4 regions of the Streptomyces sp. A01 genome follow, and region 1 is predicted to be linked to each of the others. Evidence: riboswitches for the same ligand, from Rfam matches in the RefSeq annotation. Region 1 holds a riboswitch; each other region holds the start of a gene.
The links. Region 1 has a riboswitch for cobalamin ahead of AC5P1B_RS10800 (FecCD family ABC transporter permease). Riboswitches for the same ligand answer to the same signal wherever they lie in the genome.

Region 1 (7,695 bases):
GTACTTCAAGCTCTACGGCCACCAGGACGTCAAGCTCCTCGACGGCGGCCGCAAGAAGTGGGAGCTGGACTCGCGCGACCTGGTCGCCGAGGTCCCGAGCCGTCCGGCCACCGACTACAAGGCCAAGCAGCAGGACGCGTCCATCCGCGCCTTCCGCGACGACGCCGTCGCCGCGATCGGCAAGCTGAACCTGGTCGACGTGCGCTCCCCCGACGAGTTCAGCGGCAAGCTGCTCGCCCCGGCCCACCTCCCGCAGGAGCAGTCGCAGCGTCCGGGTCACATCCCGAGCGCGCGCAACATCCCGTGGTCGAAGTCGGCCAACGACGACGGCACCTTCAAGTCGGACGAGGAACTGAAGGCCCTGTACGAGGGCGAGGGCGTGGACCTGTCGAAGGACACCATCGCCTACTGCCGCATCGGTGAGCGCTCCGCTCACACCTGGTTCGTGCTGCACGAGCTGCTCGGCCAGTCCAACGTCAAGAACTACGACGGCTCCTGGACCGAGTACGGCTCGCTGGTCGGCGTGCCGATCGAGCTCGGCGCCAACGCCTGACCCAGGGCGGCTCCTCCTGCCTCCCCTCTCCTCCCCCTCTTCTTCCTCCCCTGACGTAAGGACGGACTCCTATGTGTGGAGCAAAGGCCGGTGGCCCCGACGCGGCGACCATCAAGCCCGGTGAGACGACCATCCAGGGTTCGTTGACCCGCGACGGTGAGCCGGTCAGCGGCTACGTGCGGCTCCTCGACAGCAGCGGCGAGTTCACCGCCGAGGTCCCCACCTCGGCGACCGGGCAGTTCCGCTTCTACGCCGCCGAGGGCACCTGGACGCTGCGCGCGCTCGTTCCCGGCGCGACCGCTGACCGCACCGTCGTCGCCCAGCAGGGCGGCCTGGCGGAGGTCGCCATCGCCGTCTGACGGCTGACTGCGCGGCTTGAGGGCCGCATCCCAGGGGTTGGACGCCTGAAGACTGGGATGCGGCCCTCTGTGCCGCCCACGACGCGGGCGGCAGCGCCCGCACCCCCACGCCTCGGCCGGGTGCGGGCGGGGAAGAAGCACCGCACGGGGCGGTACGGGCGGGGTGCGGGCCCGGCTTCCAGTCGTACGCTGGAGTCATGTACGCGCGGCGGCGTCACGGCTACTTCGTCATGATGGGTGTCTGTTTGACGCTCTTCGTCATGGCGTGGTCGGTCGTACGCCTGTGGTCGATTCCCGTCGCGGTCGGGATGTGCGTGGTCGCCATGGTGATCCCGCCGTTCGCCGCCATCGTCGCCAACCGCAAGGGCCCGGACGACCGATGGTGGGACGAGCCGCCTCCAGGGCCAGGTCCGGGACCGGGTGCCGCCTCCGGTACGGGCGCTGAATCGTGGCCGGAAGCCCCGCGGCAGCCCGGCTCCGGCGCCGACCACGACGGGCGCGCCGACCCCGGCACCCGGACCGGCGACGCGCTCTCCGACTCCTGGTGGGACGAGCTGGACGGCAAGCACCACCCGTAGGGCGAGCACCACCCGTAGCGGAGGGCCTCGCCCAGGACGGCTCAGTGGATCAGCAGACGAGAGATCAGTAGACGAGCGCCTGGACGCCCTCCGGCATGATCTCGCTCACGAAGACCTGCGCCCCCGCGATCCGCATGCCCTTGATCAGGTCCTGTTCGTCGATATCGCGCCGTGCCGCGCACTGCGTGCACACGGTGATCGCCCCGCCACCGGCCAGGATGCCGTCGATCAGCTCCGGCAGGGGCGCCGCGTGCGGCAGCTCGAACTCCGCTGCCCGGCCGGGCAGCGCGTACCAGGACGACTCCCCGGTCAGCCACAGCGAGACCTCGACGCCGCTGGCGACGGCCACCGCCGCCACCGTGAACGCCTGCGAGCACCGCTCGGGCGCGTCAGCGCCCGCCGTCACCTTGATCACGAGCTTCTTCGCCATGCCCTCACTGTAAGCGGCGCCCGCCGGACGGTGCGTGGCCACCCGCCGGGGCGGCGGACCTCACAGCGCCTCCCACCCCGGCGCGGACTAGACTCGGGGCCGGTCCGTTACACCACACTCCGTCCGAGGAGCGCGCTCGTGCTTGAGACAGTTTTCTCCCTGCTGCTGGCCCTCATGGCCGTGCTCATCGCCGCCTTCGCGGGGCTGACCCTCTTCAAGCTGTACCAAGGCCAGCGCTGACGGTCCCCCGGGCCCGTCCGGCCAGCCGTTCCCGCGTCGTCCGCGCCCAGCGCGGAGGCGTGGCGCGCGTCCTTCCCACCCTCTCTACAGATCGCCTGAGCCCATGATCGAGATCCCGTCCGACCTCCACCCGGACCTCGTCCCCCTCGTCTTCCTCCTCGGCAACTGGGAAGGCGCGGGTGTCTACGACTTCCCAGGTGCCGAGAAGTGCAACTTCGGGCAGGAGGCGACCTTCACCCACGACGGCCGCGACTTCCTGGAATACGTCTCGCACACCTGGGAGCTGGACGCCGAGGGCAGGAAGGTCCGCCCGCTGGAGTCCGAGTCCGGCTACTGGCGCATCGACAAGGACCGCAAGGTCGAGGTCGTGATGATCCGCGACCAGGGCGTGATCGAAATCTGGTACGGCGAGCTCGCCGACAAGAAGCCGCAGATCGACCTGGTCACCGACGCCGTGGCGCGCACCGCGAACGCGGGCCCCTACACCGGTGGCAAGCGGCTGTACGGATACGTCAAAAGCGACCTGATGTGGGTCGGCGAGAAGGCCACCCCCGACGTGGCACTCCGCCCGTACATGTCGGCGCACCTGAAGAAGGTCGTCGACCCGAGCGAGTGGGCCAAGGACCTCAAGGACCTGCCCGACGACGGCATCGCCTTCTTCAAGTAGACCCACGGCAAGCAGACCCACGGCAAGTGGACCCGCAGCAGTAAGGTCCTACAGCACCAAGCAGGCGTCCCGCACGTCTGCGCGCCAGCCGTCGTGTGGCCCAGCGGACGCCGCCGTGCCACGACGTCACACAACCGCATACGCATACGCGCCCCGCGGGGGAAGTCCGGTGAGAATCCGGCGCTGACCCGCAACGGTGGACGGAGCCCTGCTGACGGGGTGCCGCGAGCCCGATCACCCGTGGCGGCGTGACTCCTGTACAACTCGCCGTGGACTGCGAGGGGACGCTGACGGCGCTCCGCGCCCGAGTCGCTCCTTATCCATTCCGGTCGCGGCCCGAGGCGAAGGTGGACCCGCCCGTGGCGACCACGACCGAGGATGCCGCCCACACCGTTCCCGCCGCGCGGCACGCCGCGCCCGACAGCCCGGCGCCACCGCGACGGCTGCCGCTGCTGCCCCTCGTCGCCGCCCTCGTCATCGCGCTGCCCATCTCGCTGGTGTGCGGGGTGGCCTTCGGATCGGCCGGGCTGACCTGGGGCGAGGTCCTGCGCTTCCTCAAGGCCGGGATGACCGGCGGCGCCATCGCGCCCGACGAGGTCGCCCCGTACACCATCGTCTGGGAGCTGCGCTTCCCGCGCGTCGTACTCGCCGCCGTGGTCGGCGCCGGGCTCTCGGCGATCGGCGTCGCCGTGCAGGCCATGGTCCGCAACGCCCTCGCCGACCCGTTCGTGCTCGGCATCTCCTCGGGCGCCGCGGTCGGCGCCAACGGCGTCCTGCTGTTCGGCGCGCTGAGCGGGCTCGGCGTGTGGGCGCTGTCCGCCGCCGCCTTCGTCTCCGCGCTCGCCGCGATGGTCCTCGTGTACGTGGCGGCGCGCACCCCGCAGGGCCTCACCCCACTGCGGCTCGTCCTCACCGGCACCGCCATGTACTACGGGTTCTCCGCCATCACCACCCTCATGGTCTTCAGCGCCGAACGCGCGGAGGCCGCGCGCTCCGCGATGATGTGGCTGCTCGGCAGCCTCGGCGGCGCCAGCTGGGAGTCGGTGCCGATCGCGGCCGTCGCCGTGCTGGCCGGGCTCGCGCATCTGACGTGGTCGGCGCGCCGCCTCAACGCCCTCGCGATGGGCGACGAGACCGCCGCCGCCCTCGGCGTGGACGCGCGGCGGCTGCGCCACGAGCTGTTCCTGGTCACCGCCGCCGTGACCGGTGCGGTCGTCGCTGTCAGCGGCGCCATCGGCTTCGTCGGCCTGATGGTGCCGCACTTCGCCCGGATGCTGGTGGGCGCCGACCACCGCCGGGTCCTCGCTGTCGCCCCGCTGCTCGGCGCCGTGCTGCTGGTGTGGGTGGACATCCTCTCCCGGGTGCTGCTCGCCCCCGTGGAGCTGCCGGTCGGCGTCATCACCGCCGTCATCGGCGTCCCCTGTTTCGTGCTGCTGATGCGGCGCCGTGGCTACACCTTCGGAGGCGCGTGATGCGGATCGACATCGAGGACGTCAGCGTCGATATCGCGGGGGCCCGGCTGGTGTCCGAGGCCACCCTGCGGGTCGGCAGCGGCCAGGTCGTCGGGCTGGTGGGGCCCAACGGCAGCGGCAAGTCCACCCTGCTGCGCTGCGTGTACCGGGCGCTGCGGCCCAGCGCCGGGGCGGTGCTGCTGGACGGGGACGACGTCCACGCGATGAGCCCGCGCGAGGGCGCGCGGCGGCTGGCGGCGCTGCCGCAGGAGTCGTCGAGCGAGTTCGACTTCACCGTCGCCGAGGTCGTCGCGATGGGGCGGCTGCCGCACCAGCGGGCCGCCGGGCGGGCCACGGCGGGTGACGAGCGGGCGTGCGCGGTGGCGCTGGCCCGGGTCGGCGCCACCCACCTGGCGGCGCGCGGCTTCCTGACCCTGTCCGGCGGCGAGAAGCAGCGGGTGCTGATCGCCCGCGCGCTGGCGCAGCGCCCCCGGGTCCTCGTACTCGACGAGCCCACCAACCATCTGGACATCGCCCAGCAGCTTGAGGTGCTGGCCCTGATGCGCGGTGAGTCGTCAGCCGCGCCGGAAGGCGAGCGGGAGAGCGAGGCCGGGCAGGCGCCCGGCCCGGAGACCGGCGCGGACGGCGCCCCGGCTGCCGGGGGTGACGCGACCGGGGCGGCCGGTGGGACCGGGTTGACCGTGCTCGCCGCCCTCCACGATCTGAACCTCGCCGCCGTGCACTGCGACCTGCTGTACGTCATCGCGCACGGCCGCATCGTGACCGGTGGCGCCCCGCACGACGTGCTCACCCCCGAGCTGCTCGCCGAGGTGTTCCACGTCCGCGCGCACCGCGTGGCGCACCCCGAGTCCGGCGCCGTCCAGCTGCTCTTCGACCGCCTGCCGCCCGTGCCATCGGCGAACCCCGCCGAAGACCGTGTCCCGCTCGCCCGCCCCGCCCGATGAGGATGTCCCCCGTGCCCGCACCCCGTCCGCAGCCCCGTCCCCGCGCCCTTGATCACAGCCGTACCCGCAGCCGTGTCGGCGGCCGCGTCCGTCCCCGTTTCCGGGGCACCGCCGCGGTCGCCGCCGCCCTCACCCTCGCGCTCGCCGTCTCCGGCTGCGGCGCGGAGGTCACCAAGGACCCGAAGGACGCGAAGGCCAAGGCGTCCGGGGGCGGCCACTACCCGGTGACCGTCACCAACTGCGGTACGAAGACGACGTACGACAAGGCGCCGGAGCGCGTGGTCACCAACGACGTCGGCATCACCGAGATCATGTTCGCGCTCGGCCTTGAGGACCACATGGCCGGATACGTCATGCCCGACGACAAGGGCGACCTCGGCGCCGTCCCGTACAAGGACGCCTACGACAAGGTGCCGTGGCTCTCCAAACGGGAGATCAACCGGGAGCTGGTCCTCGACGCCAAGGCGGATCTGGTCTTCGCCGGGTGGAACTACGGATTCCGCGAGACCGACGGCTTCACCCCCACCGCGCTGAAGAAGCTCGGCGTCGGCTCGTATCTGCTCACCGAGTCCTGCCGCAACGGCGGCGAGGGCAGGGCGCGCGGCGTGATGTCACCGCTCGACGCGCTCTACACCGACCTGCGGACCCTCGGGAAGATCTTCAACGTCGAGGACCGGGCGGAGAAGCTGGTGCGGACCTACCAGGGGCAGATCGCCGACGCGGAGGCGAAGGCGCCCAAGAAGGACCGGCCCTCCGTCTTCCTGTACGACAGCGGCACGGACAAGCCGCTGACCTCGGGCGTGTTCGCCGGGCCGCACGACATCATCAGCAAGGCGGGCGGCGACCATGTCATGAAGGACCTGAAGGACTCCTGGGCGACGGTCGGCTGGGAGACGGTCGTCGAGCGCGACCCGGAGGTCATCGTGATCAACGACTACGGGGATGTCAGCGCCCAGGAGAAGAAGAAGTTCCTGAAGTCCTACCCGCCGCTGGCCGGGGTCTCCGCCGTCAAGAACGACCGGATCTTCATCCTCGACTACGTCGATCTGGTGGAGAGCCCGCGCAACGCCGCGGCCATCACCTCACTCGCCGCGTATCTGCGCGGGGTAAGGCAGGGCTAAGTCTCCTACACTGGGCGGCGTGGCGACCACTGACTGGAAGACCGACCTGCGGGCGCGCGGCTACCGGCTGACGCCGCAGCGCCAGCTCGTCCTTGAAGCCGTGGACACCCTGGAGCACGCCACCCCCGACGACATCCTCACCGAGGTCCGCCGGACAGCGAGTGGTGTGAACATCTCCACGGTGTACCGCACCCTGGAGCTCCTGGAGGAGCTGGGCCTGGTCAGCCATGCCCATCTCGGGCATGGCGCGCCGACCTACCACCTCGCCGACCGGCACCATCATCTGCACCTGGTGTGCCGGGACTGTACGGAGGTGCTGGAGGCCGATCAGTCGGTCGCCACGCCCTTCACCGATCAGCTGCGGGAGACCTTCGGGTTCGATACCGATTTGAAGCACTTCGCCATCTTCGGGCGGTGTGCGAAGTGCGCCGGGCGCGGGGACGCCGGCGGTGAGCAGCGCACCGAGCCGTAGGCTGGGGGCATGCTGCGACATTCACCCGCAAGCCCGTTGCTGTCGCTGCCCGGCGCCGTTGCGGCGGAGGGCCCCGACGAAGGCGTCGCCGGACACTACGGCGACCTGTTCCGCGAGCAGCGCGCCCTCGCCGACGGCCACGGTTTCGTGGACCTCTCCCACCGCGGTGTCGTCACCGTCACCGGCGACGACCGGCTGAGCTGGCTCCATCTGCTGCTCACCCAGCACGTCAGCGAGCTGCCGGTGGGCCACGCCACCGAGGCCCTGATCCTCTCCGCCAACGGCCATATCGAACACGCGCTCTACATCGTCGATGACGGGCAGACGACCTGGGCACATGTGGAGCCCGGCACCCAGACCGACCTGATCACCTACCTGGAGAGCATGAAGTTCTTCTACCGGGTGGAAGTAGCCGACAAGACCGAGGAGTTCGCCGTCGTCCACCTCCCGGCCGGGTCGATCGCCGAGGTCCCCGGCGACGCCGTCGTCCGGGAGACCGCGTACGGCCGCGATCTGTTCATCCCGCGCACCGGGCTCAAGGCGTTCGCCGACGGGCATGGCCCGGCGGTCGGCATCCTCGGGTACGAGGCGCTGCGCGTCGAGGCGCACCGTCCCCGGCTCGGCATGGAGACCGACCACCGCACGATCCCGCACGAACTGGGCTGGATCGGCACCGCCGTCCACCTCGACAAGGGCTGCTACCGGGGCCAGGAGACGGTGGCCCGGGTGCACAACCTGGGCAAGCCGCCGCGCCGCCTGGTCTTCTTGCACCTGGACGGCAGCGAGGTGAAACTTCCGGGGCACGGTGCGCCGGTACGGCTGGCCGAAGGCGGCCCGGAGGGGCGCCAGTTGGGCTTCG
Region 2 (7,695 bases), on a different contig from region 1:
ATGTCGAGCGCGTCCAGCGCCTCCCGTACACGGCCGCGCACCTCCTCCTCGGACAGCCCCAGATTCATCGGGCCGAACGACACGTCCTGCGCGACCGAGGCGGCGAAGAGCTGGTCGTCCGGGTCCTGCACGACGAGCTGCACCGTGGTGCGCAGCCGCGTCAGGCCCTTGCGGTCATAGCGGACGGGCTCGCCCTCCAGCAGCAGTTGGCCGTCCGCGCACCGCAGGCCGCCGTTGAGGAGCCGCAGCATGGTCGTCTTGCCGCCGCCGTTGCGGCCGAGCAGCGCCACGGCCCGCCCCTCGCGCACGGCGAAGCTCACCCCGCTCAGCACGGGCGGACCGTCCTCGTAGGCGTACTCAGCCCGTACGAGTTCGATGACGGGCCGCTGCGAGGTCATGGGAGGAACCTTTCGGTGACGAGGGTGAGGCCGGTGAGGGCCGCCAGCAGTGCGGCGGTCGCCCCCAGGAAGGAACGCGAGATCTTCGCCTCGGGGACCAGCACCCGCAGCGTGCCGTCGTACCCCCGCCCGGCGAGGCCCGACTGGAGGCGGGCGGCGCGGTCGAAGGCACGGACGAACGCGGTCGCCCCCAGCCCCGCCAGCGACCGCCACTGGGCGCTGGTGGTGGTGAGGCCCAGCCGGGCCGCCTGCGCCTGCCGGATCTGCGCCATCGAGTCCAGCAGCAGGAAACTCATCCGGTACGTCACGAGCGCGACGTCGACCACGGCGGGCGGCACGCCCGCCCGGACCAGCCGGGGGAGCACATCGGAGACGGGCGTCGTGAACGCGAACAGCAGCAGGCCGAGCGAGGCCGCCGAGGTGCGCGCCAGCAGCTGCCCCGCGAGGACCGGCCCGTTCGGTGCGAGCGCGACCAGACCGTCAGGACCGCCCACCTCGAACAGCAGCGGGACCGCGCCGGTCACACAGAAGCCGAGCGGGATGCGCCAGGCCCGCCACAGCTGCCGCGGTACGACCCGGGCCGGGCCGATGAGCACGGTCAGTGTCACCGCGGCGATCAGCGGGGCGCCCGGCCACGGGGGCAGTGAGATCGCCAGGACGGTCAGCCCCAGGCCCAGGCATGCCTTGTCCAGGGGGTGGCGGCGGCGCCAGTGGCTGCTGTGCGCCGCCGCGTCGATGGGGAGCATCGGCGGCTACGACCGGGGTGAGCCGGGAGTGCCGCTCACTGGCGCGCCCGCGTCCGCGTCCGCCCCTGTGTCCGTGTCCGCGGTCGTGCCTGGGCGTTCGTCCGTGGGCTCGGCTTCGCCGGACGTGGCGGCCGTCCCCTCCGCCGTACCTGCGGCCGCCGCGCGGGCCTCCCCTTGGCGGCGCCCCTTGCGCAGCCCGAAGTAGTACGCGAGGACGCCCGCGCCGAGCGCCGCCTGGAGGGCGAACAATGCCGACTCGATCTCGCCCGACGGCGGTTCGTACAGGGGTGAGAACCACGGGTCGTAGTCCGGTTCGTTCTCGATGATCGCCGTCTCGGCCTGCGCGTCGGCGCCGGTGAACGGCTCCTCCTTGTCGTCCCCGAGACCGAGCACGAGCGGCATCACGGCCAGTGCGGCCACGATCAGCAGCAGCAGAGCGTTGATCTTCGTGTCGCGCTTCATCCCGCCACCGCCTTCTCGTCGCGGCCCTTGCGGCCGGGCAGCAGCACGCCGAGCCGGGTCAGCTCGCCCTTGCTCGACTGGGTCAGGAGGCGCATCACCAGCACGGTGAGCAGGCCCTCGCTGACCGCCAGCGGGATCTGGGTCACGGCGAAGATGCCGCCGAACTTGGCGAGCGCGCCCAGGAAGCCGCTGCTCGGGTCCGGGAAGGCCAGCGCCAGCTGCACGCTGGTCACGCAGTAGGTGCTGAGGTCGGCGGCGAAGGCCCCGAAGAACACGCAGACCATCAGGGGCGCGCCGAACCGGCGCAGCAGCCAGTACAGCCCGTAGCCGGTCCACGGCCCGACGATGGCCATCGAGAAGGCGTTGGCGCCCAGGGTGGTGAGGCCGCCGTGCGCCAGCAGCAACGCCTGGAACAGCAGCGTGATGGTGCCGAGCACCGCCATGACCGGCGGTCTGAACAAGATCGCTCCGAGTCCCGTTCCCGTGGGATGGGAGCAGCTCCCCGTCACTGAGGGGATCTTGAGCGCGGAGAGGACGAACGTGAAGGCTCCGGCCGCACCGAGCAGCAGGGTGCTCTCGGGGTGCGCCTTGACCTCGCGGGTGAGTGCCCGGACACCGTGGGCGACGAACGGAGCTGACGCGACGCCCCAGGCGACCGCGTGCAACGGGGGCAGATACCCCTCGGCGATGTGCATGACGTAAGAGACCTCTCCAGCACCTCGTGGATGGACGACGCGCCTTGGCCGGTCTCCTGGCTTACGGGTCATGCCGTCAAGCTCCGCCTTCCCAGATCGCCGTCTTGTTGGCGATCCAGTGGCTCCCGAGGGATGGAACTGGACTTCCCGATCACAGTGGCGAGGGCCGCACCGGTTCTTCACCGGTTTCCCGTGCACCAAGGCCCTGAGACAGTAGCGGCCGCCCCAGCCTGCGACAACCCGCGCACGCGCGTTCATCGCGTTCCCCTCCGCACCTCAGGGCGCCGTCGGTCGGCCTCATGTCCAGGGCCTGGAGGGTTTATCCACCCCGCTCGTGTGGCACCCGACGCCGACAGCCACAGGACGGCCCGGCGGCGGGCGCTCGCACGCCATCGTCGGCCGGGACCCGTGGGGGACACGGACCACCGGGGGGTGCGAGACGCGGGGAAGCCGGTGAACGCGGAACCGCCAGGGAGTGAGGGCACATGGAGATCGGTTACAAACTGGCCGCCGAGGCGTTCGGCCCGGCGGAGCTGGTCCGGCAGGCACAGCGAGCGGAGGACGCCGGCTTCGACTTCGTCGAGGTCAGTGATCACTATCACCCCTGGCTGGACAACCAGGGCCACTCGCCGTTCGTGTGGACCGTCCTCGGCGCCATCGCGGAGCGCACCGAGCGCATCGGCCTCGCGACCGGCGTGACGTGTCCGACCGTCCGGTACCACCCGGCGATCATCGCGCAGGCGGCGGCGACGCTCGCGCTGGTCTCGGAGGGCCGGTTCACGCTCGGCATCGGCTCCGGTGAGCGGCTCAACGAGCACGTCGTCGGGCGCGAGTTCCCCGGGGTGGGCACCCGCCACGCGATGCTGCGTGAGGCACTGGAGATCATTCGCCTGCTGTGGCGCGGCGGATACCGCTCGTACGACGGCAAGTATCTGCGACTGGAGGACGCCCGGGTCTTCGACCTGCCCGAGGAGGCCCCACCGATCGCTGTGGCCGCCAGCGGCCCGCCGTCCGCGCGCATCGCCGCCGAACTCGGCGACGGCCTGTTCGCCACCGAGGACAAACCGGAGATCGTCGAGCGCTACCGCGCGGCGGGCGGCACCGGGCCGGGCTACGCCGAGGTCCCGATGGCGTGGGCGGCTGACGAGCACACGGCGGCGAAGGCCGCCCTGGACACCTCACGGTGGGCCCTCACCGGCTGGAAGGTCATGAGCGAACTCCCCAACCCGGTCAACTTCGACGCCGCGACCACCACGGTGACCCAGGACGACATCATGGAGAAGTTCGCCTGCGGCCCCGACCCCGCCCGGTACGTGGACACGGCGCGCGGTTTCGCGGACGCCGGGTTCGACCACCTGGTGATGCAGAACGCGGGCCCCGACCCCGACGGCTTCATCGACTTCTACGCGAGGGAACTCGACGGCCCGATGCGCCGGCTCACGGCGCGCGCCGTGGCCTGACCTGGCCGGCCATCGATACGGCGGCGCACAGCAGCCACTGGCGCCGCCGCCAGGAGCACTTGGACCCGCCAGGAGCACTTGGACCCGCCAGGAGCACCTGGACCCGCCAGGATCAGAGATAACGCCCGCCGGACCGGCTCAGGAGGTGGGCTGCGGGGCGAGCGTCAACAGCACCCGGTCGCTGACAGGGCGGTAACCGAGCCGCTGGTACAGCGCGTTGGTCGCGGTGTTGGCGAGGTTGGCGAACAGCAGCACCGTCCGCTCTCCCGCGTCCACGGCGGCCTTGCTCACGGCTGCCGTCACGGCCGCCGCGTACCCGCGACGCCGCTGGTCCGGCGGCGTGTAGACGCCGGCGACGCGCACCATCCCCGCGCTGCTGCGTGTCACCCCCGCCATCGCCACGGGCGTCGTGCCCACCTCCCAGAGCGTGCAGCCGCCGTGGCTGAGCCGTTCCTCCAAGGCCCGTGACGCGTCCGCGGGGTCCTCACCGATGTCCACGAGGTACGCCTCGAACCAGTCGAGCAGCAGGGCACGGTCACCGTCCTCGGCGACCCGCGCGCGGCCCGGCGGAGCGGGCCGCGGCGGAACCAGTTCCCCCAGCCGGTACAGCCGATGGCGCCCCGCGACCTCCGGCCGCGAGCCGTGCCTGCGCGACCACGCGTCCGCGATGGCCTCACCCGTCACCTGCTCCCCGCCGAAGCCCACGACCGTACGGGGCCCCGCCGCCAGGGTCGCCACGAGCTGCCCGGCCGCTTCGCGTGACATGGGCGAGAACTGCACCGGATGCGGAGGGGTGCATACGAAGGCGGCGCCGACCTTTCCGTCGTCCCCGCGCCACCAGCCGTAGAAGGGAGCGGCGGCGGAGTACCGCCCCGCGCCCTGGGTCCGCAGCGACTCGGTGATCGACAGCAGCAGGGTGTGTTCGTCCGGCCGCGCGTGCAGAAAGCCGCTCGCGGTCGCGAGGAAAGCGTCGATGTCGTCAGTCGTCGTCCAGGTCATGCCCCAGCTTCACCCAACGACGGCCCCTCACGCACCCGAATACCCACGCGGGCGCCGCGGCCGACGCCGGAGCGAGGGCGATGTCAGAGGTGGCCGCGACCATCACAGGCATGGATCACCGACTCACGGCCATCGCCGACTACTGGGACGCGGCGGCCCCCGCGTTCGACGCGGAGCCCGACCACGGCCTGCTGGCCGCCCCCACCCGCGCCGCGTGGGCGCGGCTGATTGCAGCCTGGATGCCGCCCCACCCGGCCGACGTGCTCGACATCGGCTGCGGAACGGGCTCGCTGTCCCTGCTGCTGGCGCAGGCCGGTCACCGCGTGACGGGCGTGGATCTGGCGCCGCGCATGGTGGCCCAGGCCCAGCGCAAGCTGGCGGACACGACGTTCAGGGCGCGGTTCGTCGTCGGCGACGCCGCGGCTCCGCCGACGGATGGCGAGCGGTTCGACGCGGTGCTCGCCCGCCACCTGCTGTGGACGCTGCCCGACCCGGAGGCGGCGCTGCGCGAGTGGACGGCGCGCCTGCGGCCCGGTGGCAGGCTCGTGCTGGTGGAAGGGCGCTGGCGGCAGTCGGCCGGAGCCGGTGCCCCGTATGTGGCGGACGCCGAGACGCTGCCCTGGCACGGTGGCATAGCCGCCGATGAGCTGGCCGCCGTCCTGCGGCCACTCGTGACCAGTCTGCGTGTGCAGCCCCTCAGCGACGACCCGGACCTGTGGGGCGGCCCGGTCGACGACGAGCGCTACGCACTGCTGGCCCGGGTCTGATCCACACGGGGACGCCTGCCCCGGGGCTGACGCCCGCACGGGCCGCCGCCGTGCCCGGTGGCCGGGTGCCCGCACCGCTGACGGCCACGGGAATTGCGGGGCCGGGCGAGCGGGCCAGTAGGGTGCGGCTCTGACTGTCCGCGCCGACGGGACCGCCCAGGACACCCGCCGTATCGCTCGGCGTTCCCGCGCTGTCTGCCGCAAGGAGTAACCGTGCACGTGCCGTTGCGTACACCGGGCGCCGCCGTCCGCCCCGCGCCGCTGCCGGAAGCCTGGGCGGAAGCGCCGCTGGCCGTGGTCATGCCCACCTACAACGAGATCGGCAGCCTTGAGGCCGCCGTGGAGCAGGTGCTCGCCCTGCCGCTGCCAGGGCTGCGACTGAAGATCGTGGACGACTCCAGTCCCGACGGTACCGGGGACCTCGCCGAGCGACTGGCCGAGCAGGCCAACACCGGCGGCAGAGCCCGGATGAGCGTGCTGCACCGCACCGGCAAGGAAGGGCTGGGCAGGGCTTACGCGGCGGGCATGGGCGCCGCCGTGGAGGAGGGCGCCCGGTACGTGGCGCAGATGGACGCCGACGGCAGCCACCCCGCCGAGTCCGTGCCGCAGATGCTGGGCACCGCCCTCGCCACCGGCGCCGGGCTGGTCGTCGGCAGCCGCTATGTCCCCGGCGGGGAGCTCGCCGAGGAGTGGGGCTGGCACCGCCGGCTGCTCTCCCGCTGGGCCAACGTCTACGCCGGTGCGATTCTCTCCACCCCCTTGCGGGACATCACCGCGGGCTTCAACCTCTGGCACGCCGACACGCTGAGCGCCGTCGGGCTGGGCGCCCTGAACAGCGCGGGGTACAGCTTCCAGGTCGAGCTGAAGTACCTCGCCGTCCGGGGCGGCGCCACGGTGGTGGAGATCCCCATCCGCTTCGAGGAGCGCCGGGCGGGCGAGTCCAAGATGAGCTTCGCGGTCCAGCTGGAGTCCGCCGTCGTGCCCTGGCGGCTGCGGCTGCGCAACCGTCGTCGCCCGTAGCAGCCGGGCGATCCCACGGACCGGGCGCGGCGCGACGGGGCGGCCTCGTCGCGCGCTGCGAGCCCCGTCCCGGTGGTCTCCTGTGGCGGTCGTGGCCGCGCCCGGCGCGTACGTACGGCACCGACCGCGCCAGGCGCTGGACGGGACGGGCTCGGTGACCGAGCGAGCGGACGGGCCGGGGGCGCGAGCCGCGACACCGCGCAGGGCTGCCCCGCCAGCTGCCTCGTGCGCGCGGCCGCGCAGCTCACGGGTCTCCGCGGCGGGCTCATTCAGCCCCGTGCCACTGCCTCGCTCAGCGGCGGGTGGCGGCGGTGACCTCGGCGAGCAGGTCGGACCCCGTCCACTGCGGGACCGCGCCGGGACCGGCCTCCTCGCTGCGCCGTACGAGAGTGATGAGCCTGGTGTTGACCGGAGCGGGCAGCCCGTGGCGGGCCGCGAGCGCCGTGACCTCGCCCTGCAAGGAGTCGATCTCAGTGGCGCGCCCGCGTTGCAGGTCCTCCCACATGGACGACCTGGCCTGGGCGTCGATGGAGAGCGTGGAGGCGGCCAGCCGCCGGAAGAGCCCGTCCGGCAGCCGGAGCAGACGCGGCGTGAGGGAGGCGGGGATCGGGCTGAGCCGGGCGGGCCGCACGCCCTCGGCGCGGAAGGCGGCCAGGGCCTCGGACTGGCAGAGCGCGAGACATTCCCGGTAGGCGCGCTGGCCGAGCTGTTCACGCAGGGGCAGCCCGGACAGGGCGTTGATGGCGTTGTTGAGGTTCATCAGCAGCTTCGCGTGCTGCACCTCGCGCATGTCGCCGCGCGGCTGGACGCGCAGGCCCGCCGAGGCCAGGGCGCGCACCAGGGGTTCGCCCCGTTCATTCTCTTCGACCATGAGGTGGCCCGCCGAGCCCTGATGGAAGGCGCCGGGCGCGGTGCCGAGAACGTTGTAGGGGACCATGCCCGCTAGGACGGTGTGGCCGGTGAGGCCGGAGCTCAGGACGCCCGCGTTGTGCAGCCCGTTCTGGAAGCTGACCACGACCGTGCCGGGGGACAGGTGCGGGGCGAGCTGCCGGGCCACGTCGGCGGTCGCCGCCGACTTGACGGTGACGAGCACATAGTCCGCCCCGACCACCGCGTCAGGACTGGTCGCCAGCCGCACGCCGGACCGG
Region 3 (7,695 bases), on a different contig from region 1:
GTACGGGCGGCGCGCCGACGCTGGCCGTGGGCGTTTCGGAGATCTTCTCCGACGTCGTCGGCGGGTCGGGGATGAAGGCGTTCTGGTACCACTTCGCGATCATGTTCGAGGCGCTGTTCATCCTCACCGCACTGGACGCGGGCACCCGCGTCGGCCGGTTCATGCTCCAGGACATGCTCGGCAACATCTACCGGCCGTTCCGCGACGTGAGCTGGAAGCCCGGTGTGTGGATCGCCAGCGCCATCGTGGTCGCGCTCTGGGGGTACTTCCTGTGGGTGGGCGTCCACGATCCGCTCGGCGGCGTCAACCAGCTCTTCCCGGTCTTCGGCATCGCCAACCAGCTGCTGGCCGCCGTCGCGCTGGCGGTGTGCACCACGCTGCTGGTGAAGTCGGGCCGCCTGAAGTGGGCGTGGGTGACGGCGGTCCCGCTGGTCTGGGACGCCGTGGTGACGCTGACCGCCAGCTGGCAGAAGGTCTTCTCGGACGACCCGCGCGTCGGCTTCTTCAGCCAGCGCGACGTCTACCAGGACGGCATCGACGCCGGGAAGGTCCTGCCGCCCGCGAAGAACATGGACGACATGCACACCGTCGTCACCAACTCCACGGTCGACGGCGTCCTCACGGCGCTGCTCGCCGTCCTGGTGATCATCGTGGTCGCCGACGCCCTGCGCACCTGCGTGAAGGCCATCCGCGACCCGGCGTCGACACGGCTGCACGAGGCGCCGTACGTGGAGTCGAAGCTGACCGCCCCGGCCGGGCTCATCGCGACCCGGGAGGAGAAGGCGGAGCTGGCCGCGGTGGCGGACGGGCAGCCGGGTGACGACGCGAAGGCGGGCCAGGGGGGACGGTCGGCATGATGACGCGCACGGCCCGGCGGCCGGAGGCCCGGGCACCCCGGCCCCGCTGGGGATACGGGACGCGCTGGGTGCGCTGGGCGCGCTGGTACGTCCGCGAGCTGACCGGCGAGGGCGCGTACGAGCGCTACGTCGAGCACTTCCGGCGGCAGCATCCCGGCGAAGTGCCGCCGAGCCGCCGGGAGTTCGAACGCAAGCGGATGGACGACCGGGAGGCGGACCCCCGCGGCGACTTCCGCTGCTGCTGACCGAGCGCCCCCGCACCGCCTGCCACCTGGGCTTTCGCGGGGGCGTCCGGCTGCCTTCTCTGCCGTACCGATATGCGGACAGGTAGTGACGGCCGCGCCGTCCCTGACTTAGATTTCGTGCGCGTTACACAGTTGATCTCTTCAACTGATTCTGCGGGTGATCTCTAGGGAACGGAGCCACGGTCGTGTCAGAACCATCCGCGGCGCAGAGCAGGAGACCGGTCGTCACGCCCTCGCGCGTCGTGGTCGGCCTGTGCCTGATAGCGCCGTTTATCGCCATGCTGTGGGTCGATTCGTACGCGAAGGTCGATCCCACGCTGATCGGCATTCCGTTCTTCTACTGGTACCAGATGCTCTGGGTGTTCATCTCGGCCGGTCTTACGATGGTCGCCTTCGTCCTGATCCGCCGTGAGCAGCGGGCCCGCAAGGCGGAAGCGGGTGGGTCGCGGTGAATGACGGAGTGAACGGCGTCGCACTCGCCGTCTTCATCTTCTTCTTCCTGGCCGTCACGGTCATGGGTTTCCTCGCCGCACGCTGGCGCAAGGCCGAGCAGGCCGAAAGCCTCGACGAATGGGGCCTGGGCGGGCGCAGTTTCGGCACCTGGGTCACCTGGTTCCTGCTGGGCGGCGACCTGTACACGGCGTATACCTTCGTCGCAGTGCCCGCGGCCATCTACGCGATGGGCGCCTCCGGCTTCTTCGCGGTGCCGTATACCATTCTGGTCTACCCGCTCATCTTCACCTTCCTGCCCCGGCTGTGGTCGGTGTCGCACAAGCACGGCTACGTCACGACCTCGGACTTCGTCCGCGGCCGGTTCGGCTCGAAGGGCCTGTCACTGGCGGTCGCCCTCACCGGCATCCTGGCGACGATGCCGTATATCGCGCTGCAACTGGTCGGCATCCAGGCGGTTCTCGACGTCATGGGCGTCGGCGGTGGCGAGGACACCAACTGGTTCATCAAGGACCTGCCGCTGCTGATCGCCTTCGGCGTGCTCGCCGCGTACACCTATTCCTCCGGGCTGCGCGCGCCCGCGCTGATCGCCTTCGTCAAGGACGGTCTGATCTACCTCGTCATCCTCGTGGCGATCATCTACATCCCGATCAAACTGGGTGGCTTCGACGACGTCTTCGCGAAGGCGGGCGCGGCGTTCTCCACACCCGATGAGGCCACCGGAAAGCCCCGCGGCGAGCTGGTGAGCGGCGACAACAGTCAGTGGGCGTACGCGACGCTCGCCCTGGGCTCGGCGCTCGCGCTGTTCATGTATCCCCATTCCATCACCGCGACGCTCTCCAGCCGCAGCCGCGAGGTGATCCGCCGCAACACCACGATTCTGCCGCTGTATTCGCTGATGCTGGGGCTGCTGGCGCTGCTCGGTTTCATGGCGATCGCCGCCGGTGTGAAGGTGGAGAACGGCCAGCTGGCGATCCCGCAGCTGTTCGAGAACATGTTCCCGGACTGGTTCGCGGGGGTCGCCTTCGCCGCCATCGGAATCGGCGCGCTGGTCCCGGCGGCCATCATGTCCATCGCCGCGGCGAATTTGTTCACCCGCAATATCTACAAGGACTTCATCAAACCGGACGCGACGCCCGCGCAGGAGACGAAGGTCTCCAAGATGGTGTCCCTGCTGGTGAAGGTCGGCGCGCTGGCCTTCGTCCTCACCATGGACAAGACCGTGGCGATCAACTTCCAGCTGCTGGGCGGCATCTGGATTCTCCAGACCATGCCGTCGCTGGTGGGCGGCCTGTTCACCCGCTGGTTCCACCGCTGGGCGCTGCTCGCCGGGTGGGCGGTCGGCATGCTGTACGGCACGCTGGCGGCGTACGGCGTGGCCAGCCCGAGCCAGAAGCACTTCGGCGGCAGCCAGAAGGAGATCCCCGGCATCGGGGAGATCGGCTACATCGGGCTCACCGCGTTCGTGCTCAACGTCGTCGTCACGGTCGTCATGACCTTCGTGCTGCGGGCCATGAACGCGCCCGAAGGCGTGGACGAGACCAAGCCCGGCGACTACACGGCCGACGCGGGCGACCCCGGCGTCGAGAGGGAGCTGCCCCCGGCCACGGTGGGCGCCCCCGCCGGCCACTGAGCAGCCGGCTGACACGACGCCGCCGCCCCTTCCGCCCCACGGGGACCGGGAGGGGCGGCGGCGCGTCCGGGGGCCTCCCGCCAGCGGCTCACGCCGCGTGGAAGCGGGCCACCCACTGCCTCGTCATCAGTGCACCCAGTTCTTCAGCGGCTCGGTGTCCAGGCTGATGCCCACCGGCTCCGGCAGATCGACCACCTTGCCGAAGGGCACGATGCGTACGCTCTCGTACCGCGCGCCGTCGGGCTCGCTGAAGACCGTCACCTCGCAGGTGTCACGGTCGATCAGCAGATACAGCGGAATGCCGGTCTCCGCATAGGCGCGAGGCTTCTCCACCCGGTCGCGCTGGTCGGTGTCCGAGTCGTACGAGGTGATCTCGACGGCCATCAGGACCGAGGCCGGATCGGCCCACTCCCCCTGGCCGACGAAAGCGCCACTGGGAGCGAGCGTGCCACCCGGCCGGGCCCTGCCCTTCCGGTACGCCTGCGCCTTCAGGCCCTGATCCGGGTAGAGCCACAGCTCGGGGCGTGCCTGCATACAGACACGGGTCAGCCACTCGATGATCCGTCCGTGATCCCCGTCCGGCATGGGCTTGCTCCTGAGCTTCCCGTCGATGAACTCCAGCCGCGCGCTCTCCTCCGAGCGGGCGAGTATCCGGGCGGCCTCCTCGAAGTGCTCGGTGAGCATGTGCGGCCGGTCGGCGAGCGCGGTCATGGAGCTCCTTCTGCTGTCCGGACGGAGCAGGGGACGTCATCACGACGATAGCGGAGGGGCCCCGGCCGTCGCGGCCGCGTCACCGGCTGCCCCTCCCGCCCTCTCGGGCCGGGCCGACACGCCCGGCGTTGTGGCAGACCACCAAACAGACCGGGTGCGTCAGGGCCGCCCCAGCCCCTGAATACGGGCCCGGCGGGCACCGGCGCGAGTCGTCCCATTAGCACATCCGTACGGGGAAGCTGACGGTACGACACAACATGTGGGGGTGGGCGCGGCGGCCGACACAAGATGTATGCTCGTGCTCGCTGTCGCCGCAGGGGAATCCGGTGCAAATCCGGAACTGTCCCGCAACGGTGTATGTGTGCTGTTTTGCGCACCGTGAGTCCGAGGACCTGCCGACGGTACGCCCACGACCGGGACACGTTACCCGGCACTGGGCGTCACATACGTCTGGGCCTCGCGGGTTGGGCCGATGGACGCTGCGAGGCGTGCCCTGCCGAGGGCTGAGACACGCCCGTACGCGCCCGTCGCTCCGTCCCGCCTGGCCCCTTGCCGAGCGAGGGAGAGCCACACGTGACCATCGCGCCAGCGGACCCGGTTTCACGCCAGTCCGTCTCAGAGTCAGCGGCCGAAGGGGCCGGGACCGCGTTGCTGCGCGTCCTGACCGACCTCACCGCCGATCTGCCCGCCACCGACCCCGGGAAGGTCGCCGCCGCGGCGCTGCGCGGCCGGCACGCCGGTTCCGACGAGGCGGAGTTGCGGTCGCTCGCCACCGAGGCGGCGGCCGGACTGATCTCCGAGGAGCCGCAGTACTCGCGGCTCGCCGCTCGGCTGCTGACGCGCGCGATCGCCGATGAGGCCGCCGGGCAGGGCGCCGTCTCATTCTCCTCCTCCGTCGAGACGGGGCACCGGGAAGGTCTGATCGCCGATGAGACGGCTGCCTTCGTACGGGCCCATGAGGCGCGGCTGGACACGCTGCTCGACAAGACGGTCGCCGACGGCGCCGACGACCGCTTCGGCTACTTCGGGCTGCGCACCCTGCACAGTCGCTACCTGCTGCGCCACCCGATCACCCGGCAGGTCATCGAGACCCCGCAGCACTTCCTGCTGCGCGTCGCCTGCGGGCTGGCCGAGGACCTGACCGAGCAGGCCCTGGCCGACGTCGAGGAGCTGTACCGGCTCACCAGCTCACTGTCGTACCTGCCCAGCTCCCCCACGCTGTTCAACTCCGGCACCCGGCACCCCCAGATGTCGTCCTGCTACCTGCTGGACTCCCCGCTGGACGAGCTGGACTCGATCTACGACCGCTACCACCAGGTCGCACGGCTGTCGAAGCACGCGGGCGGCATCGGCCTCTCGTACTCGCGCATCCGCGCCCGTGGTTCGCTCATCCGCGGCACCAACGGTCACTCCAACGGCATCGTGCCATTCCTGCGCACCCTTGACGCCTCCGTCGCCGCCGTCAACCAGGGCGGCCGCCGCAAGGGCGCCGCCTGCGTCTACCTGGAGACCTGGCACGCGGACATCGAGGAGTTCCTGGAGCTGCGGGACAACACCGGCGAGGAGGCCCGCCGCACGCACAACCTCAACCTCGCGCACTGGATTCCGGACGAGTTCATGCGCCGCGTCGAGGCGGACGCCGACTGGTCGCTGTTCTCCCCCGTCGACACGCCCGAGCTGGTGGACCTGTGGGGCGACGAGTTCGACGCCGCCTACCGCGCCGCCGAGGCCGACGGCCGCGCCATCAAGACCATCCCGGCGCGGACGCTGTACGCGCGGATGATGCGTACCCTCGCGCAGACCGGCAACGGCTGGATGACCTTCAAGGACGCCGCCAACCGCACCGCGAACCAGACCGCCGAGCCCGGCAAGGTCGTCCACTCCTCGAACCTGTGCACCGAGATCCTTGAGGTCACCGACGACGGCGAGACCGCCGTCTGCAACCTCGGCTCGGTCAACCTGGCGGCGCACCTCGGCGACGACGGCGCGATGGACTGGGAGCGGCTTGACGCGACGGTCCGTACCGCCGTCACCTTCCTCGACCGCGTCGTGGACATCAACTTCTACCCGACCGAGCAGGCGGGCACCTCCAACGCCCGCTGGCGCCCGGTCGGCCTGGGCCTGATGGGCCTCCAGGACGTCTTCTTCCGGCTGCGGCTCCCCTTCGACTCGCCCGAGGCGAAGGCGCTGTCCACGCGGATCTCCGAGCGCATCATGCTCGCCGCGTACGAGGCGTCCGCCACCCTCGCCGAACGGCACGGCCCCCACCCGGCCTGGTCGGCGACCCGCACCGCGCGCGGCGTGCTGCACCCGGACCACTACCCGAGCGCCGAGCCGCGGTGGGCCGAGCGCTGGGACGCGCTGCGCGCCCGCATCGCGAAGACCGGCATGCGCAACTCCCTCCTGCTGGCCATCGCTCCGACGGCGACCATCGCCTCCATCGCCGGTGTGTACGAGTGCATCGAGCCGCAGGTCTCCAACCTCTTCAAGCGCGAGACGCTGAGCGGTGAATTCCTCCAGGTCAACGCGTACCTGGTGGAGGAGCTGAAGAAGCTCGGCGTGTGGGACGCGCAGACCCGTGAGGCGCTGCGCGAGGCCAACGGCTCGATCCAGGACTTCACCTGGGTGCCGAAGGAGGTCCGCGACCTGTACCGGACCGCCTGGGAGATCCCCCAGCGCGCCCTGATCGACATGGCCGCCGACCGCACCCCGTACCTCGACCAGAGCCAGTCGCTCAACCTCTTCCTGGCGTCGCCCACCATCGGCAAGCTCAGCTCGATGTACGCGTACGCCTGGAAGCGCGGCATCAAGACGACGTACTACCTGCGCTCACGCCCGGCGACGCGCATCGCCCAGTCGGCACGGGGCACGGAGGCCGCCGCTCCCGTTCCCGTACCGGCGCAGATGGCGCCCGATGACGACGCCATCGCCTGCTCCCTTGAAAACCCCGAATCCTGCGAGGCATGCCAGTGACGGCCCCGACCCAGTCCAAGAACCTTCTCGACCCGGGCTTCGAACTGACGCTGCGCCCCATGCGGTACCCGGAGTTCTACGACCGCTACCGCGACGCGATCAAGAACACGTGGACCGTGGAGGAGGTCGATCTCCACTCCGACGTGACCGACCTGGCCAAGCTCTCCGCCGGTGAGCAGCACATGATCGGCCGACTGGTCGCGTTCTTCGCGACGGGCGACTCGATCGTCGCGAACAACCTGGTCCTCACCCTCTACAAGCACATCAACTCGCCCGAGGCGCGGCTGTACCTGTCGCGGCAGCTCTTCGAGGAGGCCGTGCACGTCCAGTTCTATCTGACGCTGCTCGACACCTACCTCCCCGACCCGGAGGACCGGGTGGCGGCCTTCGACGCGGTGGAGAACATTCCCTCCATCCGTGAGAAGGCGCAGTTCTGCTTCAAGTGGATCAACGAGGTCGAGAAGCTGGACTCACTCCAGACGCGTTCCGACCGGCGCCGCTTCCTGCTCAACCTGATCTGCTTCGCCGCCTGCATCGAGGGCCTGTTCTTCTACGGCGCCTTCGCCTACGTGTACTGGTTCCGCTCGCGCGGCCTGCTGCACGGCCTGGCGACCGGCACCAACTGGGTCTTCCGCGACGAGTCCATGCACATGGAGTTCGCGTTCTCGGTGGTCGACACGGTCCGCCAGGAGGAGCCCGACCTCTTCGACGACGAGATGGCCCGCGAGGTCACCGCGATGCTGGAGGAAGCCGTCGAGGCCGAGCTCCAGTTCGCCCGCGACCTGTGCGGCGAGGGCCTGCCCGGCATGAACACCGAGTCCATGCG
Region 4 (7,695 bases), on a different contig from region 1:
CCGCGCTGGTGCGGAAGGCCGGGTTCCGTCGCCGGGCCGCCCGGGTCCGTCCCCGGGTCCGCCTCGTGGCCGTCCGAGCCGTCCTGCGGTCCGTCGTGCGGGCCGTCCTTCGGTGGCTCACCGCCGCCGGGCCCGTCCGGGTCCGGGTCGTCGTCGGAGGGGTCCGGCTCGTGCTCGTTGAGGATGTCGTCGAGCTTGTCCTCGTCCAGGCCGGGCGCGTCGAAGGGGTTACGGCGGCGCCGGTGCGGCAGCGAGAGGAGCGCCGCCTGCCGTACGTCCTCGGTGCGCACCTCCGTGCGCCCGGCCCAGGCGGCGAGTGCCGTCGCCGTACGCGCCGTCACGATGTCCGCGCGCATCCCGTCGACCTCGAACGCCGCGCACACGGCGGCGATCTGCCGCAGCGCGCCGTCGCCGAGCCGCACTCGGGGCAGCAGCGCGCGGGCCACGGCGACGCGCTCACGCAGCGCGCCCTCGTCGTCGGCCCAGCGCGCGGCGAACGTGCCGGGGTCCTCGTCGTACGCGAGCCTGCGCCGTACGACCTCCACCCGCTCATCGGTCTCCCGGGAGGCGGCGACCTCCACGGTGAGGCCGAACCGGTCGAGCAACTGCGGCCGCAGCTCGCCCTCTTCGGGGTTCATGGTGCCCACCAGCAGGAAGCGCGCCGCGTGCCGTACGGAGACGCCCTCGCGTTCCACGTAGGAGGCGCCCATGGCCGCGGCGTCGAGCAGCACGTCGATGAGGTGGTCGTGGAGGAGGTTGACCTCGTCCACGTACAGGATTCCCCGGTGCGCGTCCGCGAGCAGCCCTGGTTCGAAGGCCTTCACCCCCTCGGCGAGCGCCCGTTCGATGTCGAGCGCGCCGACGAGCCGGTCCTCGGAGGCGCCGACGGGCAGCTCCACCATGCGGGCCGGCCGGGCGGTGCCGCCGCCCGGCTCGTGCGGCCCGTCGGGGCACCGCGCGTCCGGCGCGGAGGGGTCGCAGGAGAACCGGCATCCGGCGACGACGTCGAGCTCGGGCAGCAGTGCCGACAGCGCCCGCACCGCCGTCGACTTCGCTGTCCCCTTCTCGCCGCGCACGAGCACGCCGCCGACCGCTGGTGAGACGGCGTTGAGGAGCAGCGCCAGCCGCAGACTGTCCATGCCGACAATCGCGGTGAAGGGGTAGGGGGTGTTCACGCCGTGATCACTCCTTCGAGTGGCTTGCGTCCGGCTCCCGGGGCGTTGCCCGGCAGCTGCGGTACGTGGGTGCCGATGGCCCCGCGCACGCGCGGGTGGTGCGCTCCGCCACGGTCAGCGGGCGGAGCTGTCGCTGTCGTCCCCGGCTCGGCGGGGCTGTTCCGTACGGTGGTCATGGCGCCCCAGGCGGTACGAAGGGCAGCCCGGCGGGCGGGCCCTCCTCGATCAGCCGCAGGAGCGCGCTGGTGTCGGCGTGTTCCTCGATCAGGTCGCCGAGCCGGTCGAGCTGTTCTTCGCGCAGCACACCGAAGGAGGTGTCGGGCGCGGGCACGAACGCCCGCCCCGCGGCGGCGGCCACCCGGCGCAGGAACGCGCGCCGGAAACCGTCGCTCTCCAGCGAGCCGTGCCAGTGTGTGCCCCACACGGCGCCCACCCGGCAGCCGTCCAGCGCCCGGCCCTGGCCGTCGCGCATGAACGGCTCGTCGCCGCCCGTCACCTCGGCGACGCCGTGGTGGATCTCGTATCCCTCCACCGTCTCGCCGAGCGCCGTGCCGACCGGCCGCGCCAGAGTCTTGTCCACGGCGAACCGCACCCGCACCGGCAGCAGCCCAAGCCCCCGCACCGTCCCGGCCTTCGACTCGACCTGGTCATCGACGCGTTCGCCGAGGAGCTGATAGCCCCCGCAGATGCCGAGCACGGGACGGCCCTCGGCGGCCCGGCGCGCGAGGGCGTCGGCGAGACCGCGCTCCCGCAGCCACGCCAGCGCGCGCACCGTGCCGCGCGTGCCGGGGACCACCACCAGGTCGGCGTCGGCCAGCTCCTCGGGGCGGTCCACGAACCGGACGACGACGCCGGGTTCGGCCGCCAGCGCGTCCACATCGGTGAAGTTCGACATCAACGGGACGGCGGTGACCGCCACCCGCAGCACGTCGGCGCCGTGCGGCGGTGCCACGACCGATTCCCTGACGGCGCCGCGCATCGAGACCCGCAGCCCGTCCTCCTCGTCGATCCCGAGGCCGTGCGCGAACGGCAGCACGCCCAGCGTGGGCCGACCCGTCAGCTCACGCAGCATGTCGAGGCCCGGCTCCAGCAGGCTCACATCGCCGCGGAACTTGTTCACGAGATAGCCCGAGATCAGCGCCTGGTCCGCCGCTGAGAGCAGGGCGGTCGTGCCGAAGAAGGAGGCGAAGACGCCGCCGCGGTCGATGTCGCCGACCACCACGACCGGCAGCCGGGCGGCGCGCGCGAGCCCCATGTTGACGATGTCGGTGCGCCGCAGATTGATCTCGGCGGGGCTTCCCGCGCCCTCGCAGATCACCGCGTCGTGCGTACGGCGCAGCTCGGCCAGGCAGTCCGTGACCGTGGACAGCAACGCCTCCCGGCCCCGCGGCCGGACTCCGTCCCGTCCCTGAGCCCGGCCCGGACCCGGTTCCCGGCCGTCCTCCCGCTCGAAGTAGCCGCGCGCGGTGAACTCGCCGACCGCCTTGCCGAGCAGCACCACCTGGCTGGTGCGGTCGCCACCGGGCTTGAGCAGCACCGGGTTCATCAGCGCGGTCGGCTCCACGCGGGCGGCCGCGGCCTGCATGGCCTGCGCCCGCCCGATCTCCGCGCCTTCGCGGGTGACGAAGGAGTTGAGCGACATGTTCTGCGCCTTGAACGGCGCGACCTTGACGCCCTTACGGGCCAGCCAGCGGCAGATGCCCGCGGTGACCACGCTCTTGCCCGCGTCCGAGGTGGTACCGGCGACCAGCAGCCCGCCACCCACGCGCCCAGCGTCACTCATGCGCCCCCCTTGGCCTTGCTCACGCCGGGCCGTTCGCCCTTGGTCCTGCCCTTGGTCTCGTCCTTGCCGTGGTCGGCGCTGGCGCCTCTGGTGCCCCTGCCGTCACCGCCGGCGTCGGTGCCCGCGGTACGGGGCGGCGCCGGAGAAGCCATCGGCTTGGCCGCCAGCAGGCTTCCCGCCAGCGCCAGGCCGAATGCCGCCCGCCGCCACCCGGCGCCGCACCTTCCGGGCTGCCCCGCAAGGGAGGCGGCGAACCCGCGCCGGACCATGCCGTATCCCACGCGCCCGGCGACAGCGGCCGTCAGCGCGAGGGTGCTCACCCGGCGCGAGAGCCGTACCGCCCGTTCGATGTCGGCCGTCTCCACCGGCCGGTTCTCCGCGCCGAGCACCGGCCGGTGCTCCACGCGGCCCGCGTAGGCGAGGATGCCGCCGAGCCGGACACCCAGGGCACCGGCGAAGGCCGCCTCGACCGGACCCGCGTTGGGGCTCGGGTGCTTCGCCGCGTCCCGGCGCGCCACGCGCCACGCCCCGCGCCGGTCGGGCCCGGCGAGCGCCGCCAGCACGGCGGTGAGGCGCGCGCCCGGCCAGCCCGCGACGTCGTCGAGCCGGGCCGAGGCCCAGCCGAACCGCAGGTAGCGGGGCGACTTGTGACCGACCATCGCGTCCAGCGTGTTCACCGCCCGGAAGCCCACCAGTCCGGGCACGCCCCCGACAGCGCCCCACACCAGGGCGCCGACCACGGCGTCCGAGGTGTTCTCGGCGACCGACTCCACGACCGCCCGCGCGATCTGCTGCCCGTCCAGCGCCTGCGGGTCACGCCCGCACAGCCCCGGCAGCGCCGCCCTCGCGGCGGCGAGGTCCCCGGCGGCGAGCGCGGCGCCGATGACGCGCGCCTCGCGACCCAGCGACGTCCCCCCGAGCACGGCCCAGGTGGCGGCGGCGGTCAGCGCCGTATCGGCCAGAGCGGAGCGCCGCACAGTGCGGGACAGCGCGACGGCGGCCAGGGTGACGCCTCCGGCACAGATCGCCGTGTGCAGCGCCCCACGTCCCCGGTCGTCACGCCACAGCCGTCGTTCCACGGCGCCCGCCGCGCGCCCGAAGGCGGCCACCGGGTGCGCGCGGGGCGGGTCGCCCACGGCGAGGTCGCAGAGATAGCCGAGGGCGGCGCCGTACGCGTAGGGAAGAGGCCCGTACGGATCGCGCGCGTACGGAAACTGAGGAGCACGCATCGGGTCAGCTCGCCGTCGCGCCTCGAAGGGGGAGGGGACATGGCGGAGGTGGGGGAACGTGCGCGGCGCAGGGCGTTCTGTGACAGCCGACCATGGCGATGTGTCCTCACTCAGGGTCCGCGCCCTGGCTCGACGTGATCGGCGGCGAGAGTCTCCTGGCTCCCCGGATCGGCGCCGCACCCGGGCCTTCCAGCTCGGGGACCGAGCCGTGACCACACGCTGGGGGAGCGCTCCCCGGTGACAGTGGCGGGACCGCGCCGGATTCACACCGGCTTCCTCTGCTGTCGCCGTTTGGCCCCGGCAGTCCACCACGGCTCACGAAGAGCCGTCAACTTGCGGTTGACCTGCGACGGGGTAGCGCGGGGCGCCCACGCGGGCGGCCGTACCACCGGCTCGCGCCCGGCGTCCGATCGGGGCGCGTACCGCGGTCGCGAGCCCCACGGCGTCGCGAGCCCCACGGCGAGGGCGGTGCGACGGCGGTGGTGCCGCGGTGGCGGTGGGGCGGCGGTGAGGCGGCGGCGGTGGTCGGCGTCCAGGCCCCCTCCGGGCGCGCGTCCGCCTGCCCCGTCCGCCGCTGCCTGGTTCGTCCTCCGGGAGCGGGAAGGGCGTCCGCGGGAACGGGGAAGCCCGCCGCCCCGGGCGCGCTGTGCGGGCGCGTCGCGGGCGGCGGGCCAGAGGTTTCCGTGCCGAGAGGGCCGAAGGGGCCGAAGGGGCCGAAGGGGCGCGGGCTAGGCGACGATCAGGTAGATCCCGTACGAGACCACAGCCGCGCACAGCGCGAAGCACGCGTACGCGCCGGAGCGCGCCAGCCCGCTGGGGCTGGTGGTGGCGACCGCCGTGCCGTCCTGCTGGCGGGTCGGCTTGTGCGAGGTGCCGACGATGCCGAGCGTGAAGACGCCCACCATGGCGACGGTCACCACGAGGCTGACACCGAAGACCTCACCGAGTGCTGCCCAGTCGATGCTCATGGCGATGTTTCCTTGCTTCCTTGGGGTGTGGCGCTACGGGGGCCGCGCACCGTACGGGCCGCGCGGAGGTCCGGGCGCCGATGGAAGCGGCGCCCGGACGAGAGGTCAGACGGAGGCCCGTGCCGGGGCCGGGGCGGGGGCGGGTACCGAAGCGGCGGGCTCGGGCTCGGGCACGGTGGCCGACTCCGCTGCCGACGGCGCGCCGGACTCCTGCTCGGAGGCGGACCGCTGGGCGATGGGCCCGGCGGGCGGCGGTGCGACGCTCTGCAGGGCGGCGGTGACCACGCCCACCGGCTCGGCGGCGTCCTTCGTGCCGTCCGCGGCCTCGGCGGCCGCTGCGGCCGGGACGCCACCGACGATCTCGGCCTCGTTGACGTTGGTGTGGTCCACGGGCTTGCGGCGGGAAGCGGCCCAGATGGCGCCGCAGGCGAGGAGGGCCAGCACGGCGACCGTGGCCACGCCCCAGTCGCCACGTTCGGCGAGCAGCGCGGCAGCACCGGCGACCAGCCCGGCCGCGGGCAGCGTCAGGCCCCAGGCGAGCACCATCCGCCCGGCGGTGGACCAGCGCACCACGCCGCCCTTGCGGCCGAGACCCGAGCCCATCACGGAGCCGGAGCAGACCTGGGTGGTGGAGAGTGCGAAACCGATGTGCGAGGAGGCCAGGATCACGGTCGCGGCGCCGGTCTGGGCGGCGAAGCCCTGCGGCGGCTGGATGTCGGTGAGGCCCTTGCCCATGGTGCGGATGATGCGCCAGCCGCCGAGATAGGTGCCGAGCGCGATGGCGATACCGGCCGAGACGATGACCCACAGCGGCGGGTCGGAGGCGGGTGCGACGACGCCGCCGGTGACCAGGGCCAGGGTGATGACGCCCATCGTCTTCTGCGCGTCGTTGGTGCCGTGCGCGAGGGAGACCAGGGCGGCCGAGGCGATCTGCCCGGCGCGGTAGCCCTTGGCGGTGTCCTGGGAGTCGCGGTTGCGGGCGAGCCGGTACGTGAGCCGGGTCGCGGCCAGGGCGGCGATGCCCGCCACCAGCGGTGCGGCCACCGCGGGGATGAGGACCTTCATGACGACCGCGTCGCCGTTGACGCCGTCCATGCCGACGGAGACCACTGTCGCGCCGATCAGACCGCCGAAGAGGGCGTGGGAGGAACTGGACGGGAGCCCGGCCAGCCACGTCAGGAGATTCCAGACGATGGCTCCGACGAGGCCCGCGAAGATCACTTCAGGTTGGATACCGGAGTTCTCATCGATGATTCCTCCGGAAATGGTCTTGGCGACCTCCACGGACAAGAACGCGCCCACCAGATTGAGCACCGCCGACATGGCCACTGCGGTCTTGGGCCGCAGCGCCCCGGTGGAAATGGTGGTGGCCATGGCATTGGCCGTGTCGTGGAAGCCGTTCGTGAAATCGAACACCAAGGCCGTGACGATCACGATCCCGATGAGAAGCGTGATGTGTTCCATTCACCCAGGCAATCAGTTCGGGGGGTAGTGACCCGGCGACCGTAGGTAGGTCGAGTGAACGGAAGGTGAACTAGGGCAGACGTCACGGTGACGCACCTGAAGTGGCCCATTGAGACCGTTTCCGGAAGCGCGTACGTGGGGCGTCCTCAGCCCCCAGCGAGCCTTCTGAGACCCGACATTGAGCCGTTGAACACGTTCTGGTCACCCGGCAGCGGGCCCTTGTTCGCCTGCTGCCAGAACGTGTGGGTGCCCCAGCCGGCGGGGAGGGGCCCCGGAGAGCTGCGCCAACTCGCGAGCCAGAGCGGATGCTGGGCACCGAAGGCGGCGTTGTTGCCCGTGCACCGGCGCCACCAGTTGGTCGTCGTGTAGATGACCGGATAGCGCCCTGTCTGGCGGCGTACCTCGGCACTAAACGCCGAAATCCAGTCAACCATGGCCGAGTCGCTTATCCCATAACAGGCGCGCTTCGGGTCATATGGGTTGAATTCGATGTCAAGTGCGGGCGGCAGTGTCCGGCCGTCCGCCGCCGGTGTCCCCCCGTTGCGCAGGAAGTGCTCGGCCTGCGCGCGCCCTGACGAGGTATTGGGGCGGGCGAAGTGATACGCGCCACGCAGGAGCCCCACGGCCCGCGAACCGTTGTACTGCTGTGCGAAGTACGGGTTTCGGTAGTCGTCCGACTCGGTCGCCTTGACATAGACGAACCGCGCCCCCGCGTCCCGCGCCTGGCGCCAGTTCACCTCCCGCTGGTGCGAGGAGACGTCGTGGCCGCGCGGCTTGCTCGCCGTGGCCGCCGCCGACGGCTCGATCAGCGTGAGAGCGCCCGCCAGCAGGGTGCCGAGGGACGCTATCCACACGCGGGCCCGGCGTCGGCCCGTCGCGCCGCCGTGGACGCGTACCGGCGTGCGCGCCGGTGTGCCGCTGGGCGCCCGCCCCTCGTGTCGGCACTCCTGGCCGTGGCTGTCACTCGCGCCCGTTCCGGCTCTCTCCACGCCAACCCCTTCCATCGCGGTGAGTGGCACCAGGATTACCAGGAGTAGGAGCAAAAAGTCCGGAGATTTAGTGTGTTATTCGTATTT

Region 2: linked by a shared signal. The riboswitch ahead of AC5P1B_RS20090 (energy-coupling factor ABC transporter permease) and the one ahead of AC5P1B_RS10800 (FecCD family ABC transporter permease) in region 1 are both predicted to bind cobalamin.
Region 3: linked by a shared signal. The riboswitch ahead of AC5P1B_RS14900 (ribonucleoside-diphosphate reductase subunit alpha) and the one ahead of AC5P1B_RS10800 (FecCD family ABC transporter permease) in region 1 are both predicted to bind cobalamin.
Region 4: linked by a shared signal. The riboswitch ahead of AC5P1B_RS24445 (cobalamin biosynthesis protein) and the one ahead of AC5P1B_RS10800 (FecCD family ABC transporter permease) in region 1 are both predicted to bind cobalamin.

Annotation. Positions count from the first base shown of each region.
Region 1 is NZ_JBWLKN010000006.1:295,924-303,618, forward strand. It holds gene AC5P1B_RS10775 (sulfurtransferase) at 1-553, shown strand, start outside; gene AC5P1B_RS10780 (DUF1416 domain-containing protein) at 625-912, shown strand; gene AC5P1B_RS10785 (DUF3099 domain-containing protein) at 1,110-1,490, shown strand; gene AC5P1B_RS10790 (DsrE family protein) at 1,555-1,920, opposite strand; gene AC5P1B_RS10795 (heme-binding beta-barrel domain-containing protein) at 2,264-2,827, shown strand; cobalamin riboswitch at 2,945-3,087, shown strand; gene AC5P1B_RS10800 (FecCD family ABC transporter permease) at 3,271-4,299, shown strand; gene AC5P1B_RS10805 (ABC transporter ATP-binding protein) at 4,299-5,243, shown strand; gene AC5P1B_RS10810 (ABC transporter substrate-binding protein) at 5,255-6,364, shown strand; gene AC5P1B_RS10815 (Fur family transcriptional regulator) at 6,384-6,836, shown strand; gene ygfZ (CAF17-like 4Fe-4S cluster assembly/insertion protein YgfZ) at 6,846-7,695, shown strand, end outside.
Region 2 is NZ_JBWLKN010000014.1:51,446-59,140, reverse strand. It holds gene AC5P1B_RS20105 (energy-coupling factor ABC transporter ATP-binding protein) at 1-398, opposite strand, end outside; gene cbiQ (cobalt ECF transporter T component CbiQ) at 395-1,144, opposite strand; gene AC5P1B_RS20095 (energy-coupling factor ABC transporter substrate-binding protein) at 1,151-1,606, opposite strand; gene AC5P1B_RS20090 (energy-coupling factor ABC transporter permease) at 1,603-2,301, opposite strand; cobalamin riboswitch at 2,331-2,518, opposite strand; gene AC5P1B_RS20085 (TIGR03557 family F420-dependent LLM class oxidoreductase) at 2,787-3,761, shown strand; gene AC5P1B_RS20080 (GNAT family N-acetyltransferase) at 3,900-4,760, opposite strand; gene AC5P1B_RS20075 (class I SAM-dependent methyltransferase) at 4,871-5,527, shown strand; gene AC5P1B_RS20070 (polyprenol monophosphomannose synthase) at 5,828-6,547, shown strand; gene AC5P1B_RS20065 (2-dehydropantoate 2-reductase) at 6,840-7,695, opposite strand, start outside.
Region 3 is NZ_JBWLKN010000009.1:185,772-193,466, reverse strand. It holds gene AC5P1B_RS14925 (carbon starvation CstA family protein) at 1-857, shown strand, start outside; gene AC5P1B_RS14920 (YbdD/YjiX family protein) at 854-1,102, shown strand; gene AC5P1B_RS14915 (DUF3311 domain-containing protein) at 1,288-1,554, shown strand; gene mctP (monocarboxylate uptake permease MctP) at 1,551-3,185, shown strand; gene AC5P1B_RS14905 (Uma2 family endonuclease) at 3,312-3,896, opposite strand; cobalamin riboswitch at 4,155-4,310, shown strand; gene AC5P1B_RS14900 (ribonucleoside-diphosphate reductase subunit alpha) at 4,470-6,869, shown strand; gene AC5P1B_RS14895 (ribonucleotide-diphosphate reductase subunit beta) at 6,860-7,695, shown strand, end outside.
Region 4 is NZ_JBWLKN010000019.1:78,906-86,600, forward strand. It holds gene AC5P1B_RS24430 (putative cobaltochelatase) at 1-1,175, opposite strand, end outside; gene AC5P1B_RS24435 (hypothetical protein) at 1,172-1,351, opposite strand; gene AC5P1B_RS24440 (cobyric acid synthase) at 1,348-2,958, opposite strand; partial or broken gene AC5P1B_RS24445 (cobalamin biosynthesis protein) at 3,216-4,187, opposite strand; cobalamin riboswitch at 4,317-4,512, opposite strand; gene AC5P1B_RS24450 (hypothetical protein) at 4,916-5,155, opposite strand; gene AC5P1B_RS24455 (inorganic phosphate transporter) at 5,261-6,619, opposite strand; gene AC5P1B_RS24460 (lysozyme) at 6,766-7,473, opposite strand.